Regions from separate parts of the Enterobacter hormaechei subsp. xiangfangensis genome, predicted to be linked through region 2. Evidence: predicted binding sites of a transcription regulator. Region 2 holds the regulator's gene; the other holds the start of a gene.
What was found. The regulator PurR, encoded in region 2, represses purine synthesis genes. The targets are predictions, from matches to a motif close to CANGCAAACGTTTGCNTG.

Region 1 (4,346 bases), 1.8 Mb from region 2:
CTTCGGCTGGCGGCTTGGGCGCATCACCCACGCCGGAAAACGCGTGGCCTATCCGCTTGCGCTGACGACCGCATCGCAGACTGTCTCCCATCGCGTCGCCCTGGTCGGCAACGCCGCGCAGACGCTACACCCCATCGCCGGGCAAGGCTTCAACCTTGGCCTCCGTGACGTGATGAGCCTGGCCGAGCTCCTGGCCCGGACGTGGAGCGAACAACAGGATTGTGGCGCATACTCAGTGCTGAGCCATTACCAGAAACGACGCCAGGCGGACAAAGCGGCGACCATTGGCGTCACCGACGGTTTAGTCCACCTGTTTGCCAATCGCTGGGCACCGCTGGTTGCGGGTCGCAACCTTGGGCTTATGGCGATGGAACTGTTCATTCCGGCACGTGACGTGCTGGCGCAGCGGACCCTGGGTTGGGTCGCGCGTTAAGGAGTATTGACCGTGCAAAATGTTGATGTCGCCATTGTGGGCGGCGGAATGGTAGGACTGGCGCTGGCTTGTGGTTTACAGGGCAGCGGCCTGCGCGTGGCCGTGCTTGAGCAAAAAGCGCCGCAGCCTGTGGCGCAGGATGCACCGCCAGAGCTTCGCGTCTCGGCGATCAATGCCGCCAGCGAAAAGCTACTGACGCACCTTGGCGTCTGGTCTGAAATCGTGGCGCTCCGTGCCAGTTGCTATCACGGGATGGAAGTGTGGGACAAAGACAGCTTTGGCCGTATCGCGTTTGACGATGAAAGCATGGGTTACAGCCACCTTGGACATATCGTTGAAAACGCGGTGATCCACCACGCGCTGTGGCAGAAAGCGCAGCAGTGCAGCGACGTCACGCTGATCGCACCGGCGAAACTTCATCAGGTGGCGTGGGGCGAAAACGACGCGTTTATCACTCTTGAAAGTGGCGATATGCTGACTGCGCGTCTGGTAGTGGGTGCCGACGGCGCTAATTCCTGGCTCCGTAACAAAGCGGATATTCCGCTGACTTTCTGGGATTACCGTCATCACGCGTTGGTGGCCACAATCCGCACCGAAGAGCCGCACGGCGGCGTGGCGCGCCAGATTTTCCATAATGACGGCATTCTGGCCTTCCTGCCGCTTGCCGATCCGCATCTCTGCTCCATCGTCTGGTCCTTAGAGCCGGAGAAAGCGCAGCAGATGCAGGAGACGACGCCGGATGCCTTCAGTCAGGCGCTATGCGTGGCGTTTGATAACCGTCTGGGCCTGTGCGGGCTTGAAAGCGAACGCCAGACGTTTCCGTTAACCGGTCGCTACGCGCGTCAGTTTGCCGCGCACCGTCTGGCGCTGGTGGGGGATGCGGCGCATACCATTCATCCGCTGGCCGGGCAGGGAGTGAACCTCGGCTTTATGGACGCGGCTGAGCTGGTTGAAGAGCTGCGTCGCCTGCATCGGGAAGGCAAAGATATTGGTCAGCATCTGTATCTGCGTCGCTACGAGCGCAGCCGCAAACACAGTGCGGCGATGATGCTGGCGGGTATGCAGGGCTTCCGCGAGCTGTTTGCCGGAGCGAACCCGGCGAAAAAACTGCTGCGCGATATTGGCCTCAAACTGGCCGACACCCTTCCCGGCGTAAAACCGCAGCTTCTTCGTCAGGCAATGGGCCTCAACGATCTTCCCGACTGGTTACGTTAGTCTCGATCCCCGTCACACTTTATTTTCCCGGCCTGCGCGCCGGGGAAATTCCCTCGTTTGAAATAATCTAATTTCACGTCATTTTTCGCATTAGAAAATCTAATCTTACTATTTTTATGTTACGGAAATTCGGCCCATTTTTCCGCATGAAATATCAGCATCTGCTAAATCCTGTTAGATCATTGTTAATTTTATGCGGGTTTAATCGCATTTTCCCAGTGAATAACTCTGTAGGCTTTTCAGCGATTTTTGGTCATAAGCTAATGTGATGACCCGTTTTACCTTATGGTTAACCGCCGGTTTAGGTGGTAAGTTCAGGTAAAAGAGAACGTTTGCGTCGGCCCCCGATCGCGAGGCCGACACCGGGTTTCACGGTGAATTTTTCAACGAGGAAAAGATGGCTCAACAGACTCCTTTGTACGAACAGCACGTGTTATGCGGTGCCCGCATGGTGGACTTCCACGGCTGGATGATGCCGCTACACTACGGCTCGCAGATTGATGAGCACCACGCGGTGCGCACCGATGCCGGTATGTTCGACGTGTCTCATATGACGATTGTCGACCTGCGCGGTAGTCGCACCCGGGAGTTTTTGCGTTATCTGCTGGCAAACGACGTCGCCAAACTGAAGACGCCGGGCAAAGCGCTCTATACCGGTATGCTCAATGCCTCTGGCGGCGTGATTGACGACCTCATCGTCTACTACTTCACCGAAGATTTCTTCCGCCTCGTTGTAAACTCCGCCACCCGCGAAAAAGACCTCTCCTGGATTTCCCAACACGCTGAACCTTACGCCATTGACATCACTGTCCGTGACGATCTGTCGCTGATTGCCGTACAGGGGCCAAACGCCCAGGCGAAAGCCGCGTCTCTGTTTAGCGACGAGCAGCGCAAAGCCACCGAAGGCATGAAGCCATTCTTCGGCGTGCAGGCGGGGGATCTGTTTATCGCCACCACCGGCTACACCGGTGAAGCGGGCTATGAAATTGCCATGCCAAACGAGAAGGCCGCTGATTTCTGGCGTGCGCTGGTGGAGGCAGGTGTGAAGCCTGCGGGCCTGGGCGCGCGCGATACGCTGCGTCTGGAAGCGGGGATGAACCTCTACGGTCAGGAGATGGACGAAGGCGTCTCTCCGCTGGCCGCCAACATGGGCTGGACCATCGCATGGGAACCGGCTGACCGTGATTTTATTGGTCGTGAAGCGCTGGAGATGCAGCGCGAGAAGGGCACTGAACAGCTGGTAGGCCTGGTGATGAAAGAAAAAGGCGTGCTGCGCGGCGAGCTGCCGGTGCGCTTCACCGATGCCGATGGCAATCATCGCGAAGGCGTGATCACCAGCGGAACGTTCTCCCCGACGCTCGGCTACAGTATTGCCCTGGCACGCGTGCCGGCGGGGATTGGCGAAACGGCGGTGGTGCAGATCCGCAACCGCGAAATGCCGGTCAACGTGACCAAACCGATTTTTGTTCGCGCCGGTAAGCCGGTCGCCTAACTATTTTTATCAGGAGAACTTCAATGAGCAATGTGCCAGCAGAACTGAAATACAGCAAAGAACACGAGTGGCTGCGCAAAGAGGCGGACGGCACTTACACCGTTGGGATCACCGAGCACGCGCAGGAGCTGCTGGGCGACATGGTGTTTGTTGACCTGCCGGAAGTGGGCGCAACCGTGAGCGCAGGCGATGACTGTGCGGTGGCGGAATCCGTTAAAGCGGCCTCTGACATCTACGCCCCGGTAAGCGGTGAAATTGTTGCCGTGAACGACGCGCTCAGCGACTCCCCGGAGCTGGTGAACAGCGAACCGTATGAAGGCGGCTGGATCTTCAAGATCAAAGCCAGCGACGAAGCGCAGGTTGCCGCGCTGCTGGATGCGACCGCGTACGAAGCACTACTGGAAGACGAATAAGCCATTTCCCTCTCCCCTTGGGGAGAGGGTAGGGTGAGGGGAACAGACGATACCCTCACCCCAGCCCTCTCCCTTAGGGAGAGGGAGAAAACACATTCACTGCACGTTTCAGGAACCATCGCTCATGACACAGACTTTAAGCCAGCTTGAAAACCGTGGCGCCTTCATTGAACGTCACATTGGGCCGGATGCTCAGCAACAGCAGGAGATGCTGAAGACAGTTGGCGCGGATTCATTAAACGCACTGATCGGCCAGATCGTGCCAAAAGACATCCAGCTTGCCACGCCGCCGCAGGTAGGCGAGTCCACGACGGAGTTCGCCGCGCTGGCGGAGCTGAAGGCCATCGCCGGCCTTAACAAGCGCTATAAGTCTTACATTGGCATGGGCTACACCAACGTGCAGTTACCGCCGGTGATCCTGCGTAACATGCTGGAAAACCCGGGCTGGTACACCGCTTATACCCCGTATCAGCCAGAAGTCTCCCAGGGCCGTCTGGAAGCGCTGCTGAACTTCCAGCAGGTGACGCTGGATCTGACCGGTATGGATATCGCCTCTGCCTCGCTGCTGGATGAAGCCACCGCCGCCGCCGAAGCGATGGCGATGGCGAAGCGCGTGAGCAAACTGAAAAACGCCAATCGCTTCTTCGTCGCGGCGGACGTGCATCCCCAGACGCTGGACGTGGTGCGCACCCGTGCGGAAACCTTCGGCTTTGAGGTGATTGTCGACGACGCTGAAAAAGTGCTGGATCACCAGGACGTCTTCGGCGTGCTGTTGCAGCAGGTGGGCACCACC
Region 2 (4,346 bases):
CGCAATCAGGCGTGCGACGTTTCGGTTTGTGCATTGTCATTCTGCTCGCGAAGCGCGGAGGACTGCATGCGATAGCCCAATCCCGCCAGCGCAACGGTGATCAGCATCACGCTGGTAGTGGTGAGCAGCGGGGTTGCAATCAACGCAGAGACCACGAGACTTGCCAGGAAGCACAGGCCAAGTTGCAGGGTATTTTGCAGCGCGGCAGCGCGGCCTGTCGCCTGCGGAAATGGACGCAACGCCTGGGCTACAACGATAGGGTAGATGGCCCCGTTAGCGATCGCCATGACGCAGAACGGAATCAAAATTTCTGCAAGCCCGGCGTCGGGAATAAAGCCGACAGCCCAGGTCGCAATCACGCTTAGCGCATACAGCACCAGCAGCCAGGGCAGCATCTGTTGGCCTTCCCATTTTTGCAGCGCGGCGCGACAGCCATAGCCACCCACCAGGAAGGCGATGGTCTGTGGTACATAGCTCAGGCCGATAGCCGCCGGGCTGTAGCCCATGTCATGCAGAATGAACGGCGAACCGGTCAGCCAGGCAAAGAAGCTGGCAGAGCAGGCGGCATAAATCAGCACGTTACCGCGATAGGCTTTCGACCGCAGTAAAGAGGTAAAGGTGATGGGCTTCGCGTCCGGATGCGTCTCTTTTTTATGCGCCGGTTTAAGCCCGAACGCGGGCAGCATCAGGACCAGCGTAATAGCAAAGAGCGTGGCGAAAATGGCCTGCCAGTCGAAATGCGCCAGGATCCAGCTGCCCAGTAACGGGGCAAGCGCCGGCGACAGGCCGACCAGGGGCATAATGGTGGCGAATATGCGGTTAGTGCGCGAGGCGGGGTAGTAATCGGTTACCAGCGCCTGCCAGGTCACCGCAGCGGCACAGACACCGACCGCTTGAATAAAGCGCAGCGCCAGCAGCCAGGCGGCATCGCGGACCCACAGCATGCCCAGACAGCCTGCGGCAAAAATCGCCAGCCCCAACAACAGGACGGGTTTACGGCCAAAACGATCCGAGAGCGGCCCCCACAGCAATTGCGCAAAAGCAAAACCGGCGAGGAACAAACTCAAACTGGCGCTGATGGCGGCGGCAGGGGTTTGCAAATCTTCCTGCATCGCGGCGAACGCGGGCAGATACATATCGGTCGCCAAAAAGCCCAGCACGCTTAAGCCGCCGAGCCAGACTAAAAATCCTTTCCTGGGTTGCACTTTTTTTCTCCTGAGGAGGCAGGTGTACGTTGGCGCAGAGTGTAGGGAGTGCAAAGCGGCTTGTGAAACGCTAATATTTGGCGGGTGCATTCAAAAAATTTGCAGGCTAAAGATGTGGTCAGATTATTCCCTTGAAGTGGTTGATGCCGTGGCGCGTAACGGCAGCTTTACCGGCGCCGCCCAGGAGCTGCATCGCGTTCCCTCGGCGATCAGTTACACGGTGCGTCAGCTGGAAGCGTGGCTGGCGGTGCCGCTGTTCGAGCGGCGTCATCGCGACGTGGAGCTCACGCCTGCCGGAGCGTGGTTTTTGAAGGAAGGGCGGTCTGTCATCAAAAAAATGCAGATCACCCGTGAGCAGTGCCAGCAGATCGCCAACGGCTGGCGCGGGCATCTCGCTATCGCGGTGGATAACATTGTTAAGCCGGAGCGGACCCGGCAGATGATCGTCGATTTCTATCGTCATTTTTCCGACGTCGAACTGCGTGTTTCGCAGGAAGTGTTCAACGGCGTCTGGGATGCGCTGGCGGACGGCAGGGCGGAGATGGCGATTGGTGCAACCCAGGCGATCCCGGTTGGTGGGCGCTACGCGTTTCGCGACATGGGCATGCTGAGCTGGACCTGCGTGGTCGCGCGCGATCACCCGCTGGCAGCGCTGGAAGGGCCGCTGAGCGATGACACATTACGCAACTGGCCCTCGCTGGTGCTGGAAGATACCTCCCGCTCGCTGCCCAAGCGCATTACCTGGTTGCTGGATAATCAGCGCCGCGTGGTCGCGCCGGACTGGGAGTCGTCAGCCACCTGTCTGAGCGCGGGGCTGTGCGTTGGCATGGTGCCGGTGCATTTTGCGCGCCCGCGCATCGACGCGGGAGAGTGGGTGGCTCTGACGCTGGAAAACCCCTTCCCGGATGCCGCATGCTGTCTGACGTGGCAGCAAAACGACGTCTCGCCCGCCATGGCCTGGCTGCTGGATTATCTGGGAGACAGCGAAACGCTGAACCGGGAGTGGTTGCGGGAACCAGCATAGCTGGCCCCGGAAAGTGATTAACGACGGTAGTCGCGGAACGGACCGTCCGCAACGGAACGGCGTTCTATCAGGCGCGGGTGAACTTCAATGGACTGGGACTGTTCACGCTTGTTGACGATCCTGTCCAGCAGCATGTTGAAGGCCGTTTCACCCAGCGAATCTTTCGGCTGGTGAATGGTGGTCAGCGCCGGGGTAAAGAAGCGGGCGTTGCGCACGTTGTCATAGCCGATCACCGAGATATCCTGGGGGACGCGCAGGCCGAGTTCATCTGCCGCGCATAGCGCGCCCATCGCCATGATGTCACCGCCGCAGAACACCGCGGTAGGGCGATGCGGCTGGGAGACGATCTGCTGCATGGCGCGATAGCCTGACTCCGGCTCGAAGTCGCCCTGAACAATCCAGTTTTCCGGCACGGTGATCAGCGCCTCTTCCATCGCTTTCATGAAACCGGCCAGACGGCCAGCACCGGTGTTACGCTCCAGAGGTCCCGGGATCACGCCAATTTCACGATGACCGCGTTCTACCAGATAACGCCCCGCCATGTAGCCGCCTTCAAAGGCGTTATCAATAACGGAGTCGGTGAAGTCTGCGCGCGCCTCGCCCCAGTCCATGACCACCATCGGAATGTGGCGATACTCTTCCAGCATGGAAAGGACCGACTCAGGGTATTCAGAACACATTACCAGAAGACCGTCGACGCGCTTTTGCGCCATCATTGACAGGTAAGCGCGCTGTTTTTCAATGTTGTTCCACGCATTGCCCAGAATCAGGGTATAGCCTTTCTGGAAGCAGTTTTTTTCAACGGCTTCGATGATTTCAGCAAAATAGGCCGCTTCACTGCTGGTGGCCAGCAGGCCAATCGATTTGGTGTGATTAACCTTCAGGCTGCGGGCGACGGCACTTGGCGAGTAGTGCAGTTCTTTGATTGCCGCCCAGACGGCATTACGCGTCTCTTCAGCGACGAAACGCGTTTTGTTAATAACATGTGATACGGTTGTAGTGGAAACGTTTGCGCGTTTTGCTACGTCTTTAATTGTTGCCATTAAATGTCACTCCAGACCATATCCTAAGCTCCTGAAAAAATTGAAGGTAAACGTTTGCCTTCTCTCACCCTTATTACGCAAACATGAGTTGCGACACGCCGGGAAAACGACACAGGACGTCAGGAGGGGGTCAGTGGCCGGTACGCTAATAAATTTAGCGTGGAATTTTGTCCTATCTTGATGAAAAGGGGAAGAGGTAAAGTGGATATCCGTTTAAATCCTGGAAGATTTTTGACCTGAACTGTGTAAAAATGAGCAAGCTCACTTTTCGTAGGGTGAATAAAAGGAGAAAAATTGATGAGTACCGATCTGAAGTTTTCGCTGTTTACCACCATTGTTGTTCTTGCTCTGATTGTTGCCGGTGGTTTAACCGCTGCACTGCACTGATTCAGGCGGAGGGAGAACCTTCTCCCTCTCTTGCCGCTATTGTTACCTCTCCGGCAAAAATCTTTTGCCAAAATGTTAACTTCTCATTTTTTGTGATTGATGTCATGCTTTTGACTTCTTAGTTCTGTGCCGGGTTATGGCACGGTATCCGGAGCCTCTTCATGAAAATCAATTTTCCCCTGCTGGCCCTGGCGATTGGCGCCTTTGGGATTGGCACCACTGAATTCTCCCCGATGGGGTTATTGCCTGTTATCGCCCGGGGGGTAGACGTCTCTATCCCTGCGGCCGGTATGTTAATTAGCGCCTACGCGATCGGCGTGATGGTGGGCGCGCCGCTGATGACGCTGCTGCTTTCGCACCGTGCGCGCCGCAACGCGCTGATTTTCCTGATGGCGATTTTCACTCTCGGCAATGTGTTTTCCGCGATTTCGCCCGATTACACCACTCTGATGCTTTCGCGCATTCTTACCAGCCTCAACCATGGCGCCTTCTTCGGACTGGGCTCGGTTGTTGCTGCCAGCGTGGTGCCAAAACATAAGCAGGCCAGCGCGGTAGCCACTATGTTTATGGGCCTCACCATCGCTAATATCGGCGGCGTTCCCGCCGCCACCTGGCTGGGAGAAGCCATCGGCTGGCGTATGTCTTTCCTCGCAACCGCCGGACTGGGCGTGGTCGCGATGGTTGCGC

Region 1: gcvT (glycine cleavage system aminomethyltransferase GcvT) is a predicted target of PurR. The motif match lies at 1,970-1,987, and genes of this name have one in related genera.

What each region holds. Positions count from the first base shown of each region.
Region 1 covers NZ_CP017183.1:3,809,899-3,814,244, reverse strand. The annotation lists gene ubiH (2-octaprenyl-6-methoxyphenyl hydroxylase) at 1-433, shown strand, start outside; gene ubiI (FAD-dependent 2-octaprenylphenol hydroxylase) at 446-1,648, shown strand; gene gcvT (glycine cleavage system aminomethyltransferase GcvT) at 2,046-3,140, shown strand; gene gcvH (glycine cleavage system protein GcvH) at 3,164-3,553, shown strand; gene gcvP (aminomethyl-transferring glycine dehydrogenase) at 3,678-4,346, shown strand, end outside.
Region 2 covers NZ_CP017183.1:1,993,796-1,998,141, forward strand. The annotation lists gene punC (purine nucleoside transporter PunC) at 6-1,205, opposite strand; gene punR (DNA-binding transcriptional activator PunR) at 1,318-2,229, shown strand; gene purR (HTH-type transcriptional repressor PurR) at 2,247-3,272, opposite strand; gene cydH (cytochrome bd-I oxidase subunit CydH) at 3,570-3,659, shown strand; gene BFV63_RS09605 (MFS transporter) at 3,821-4,346, shown strand, end outside.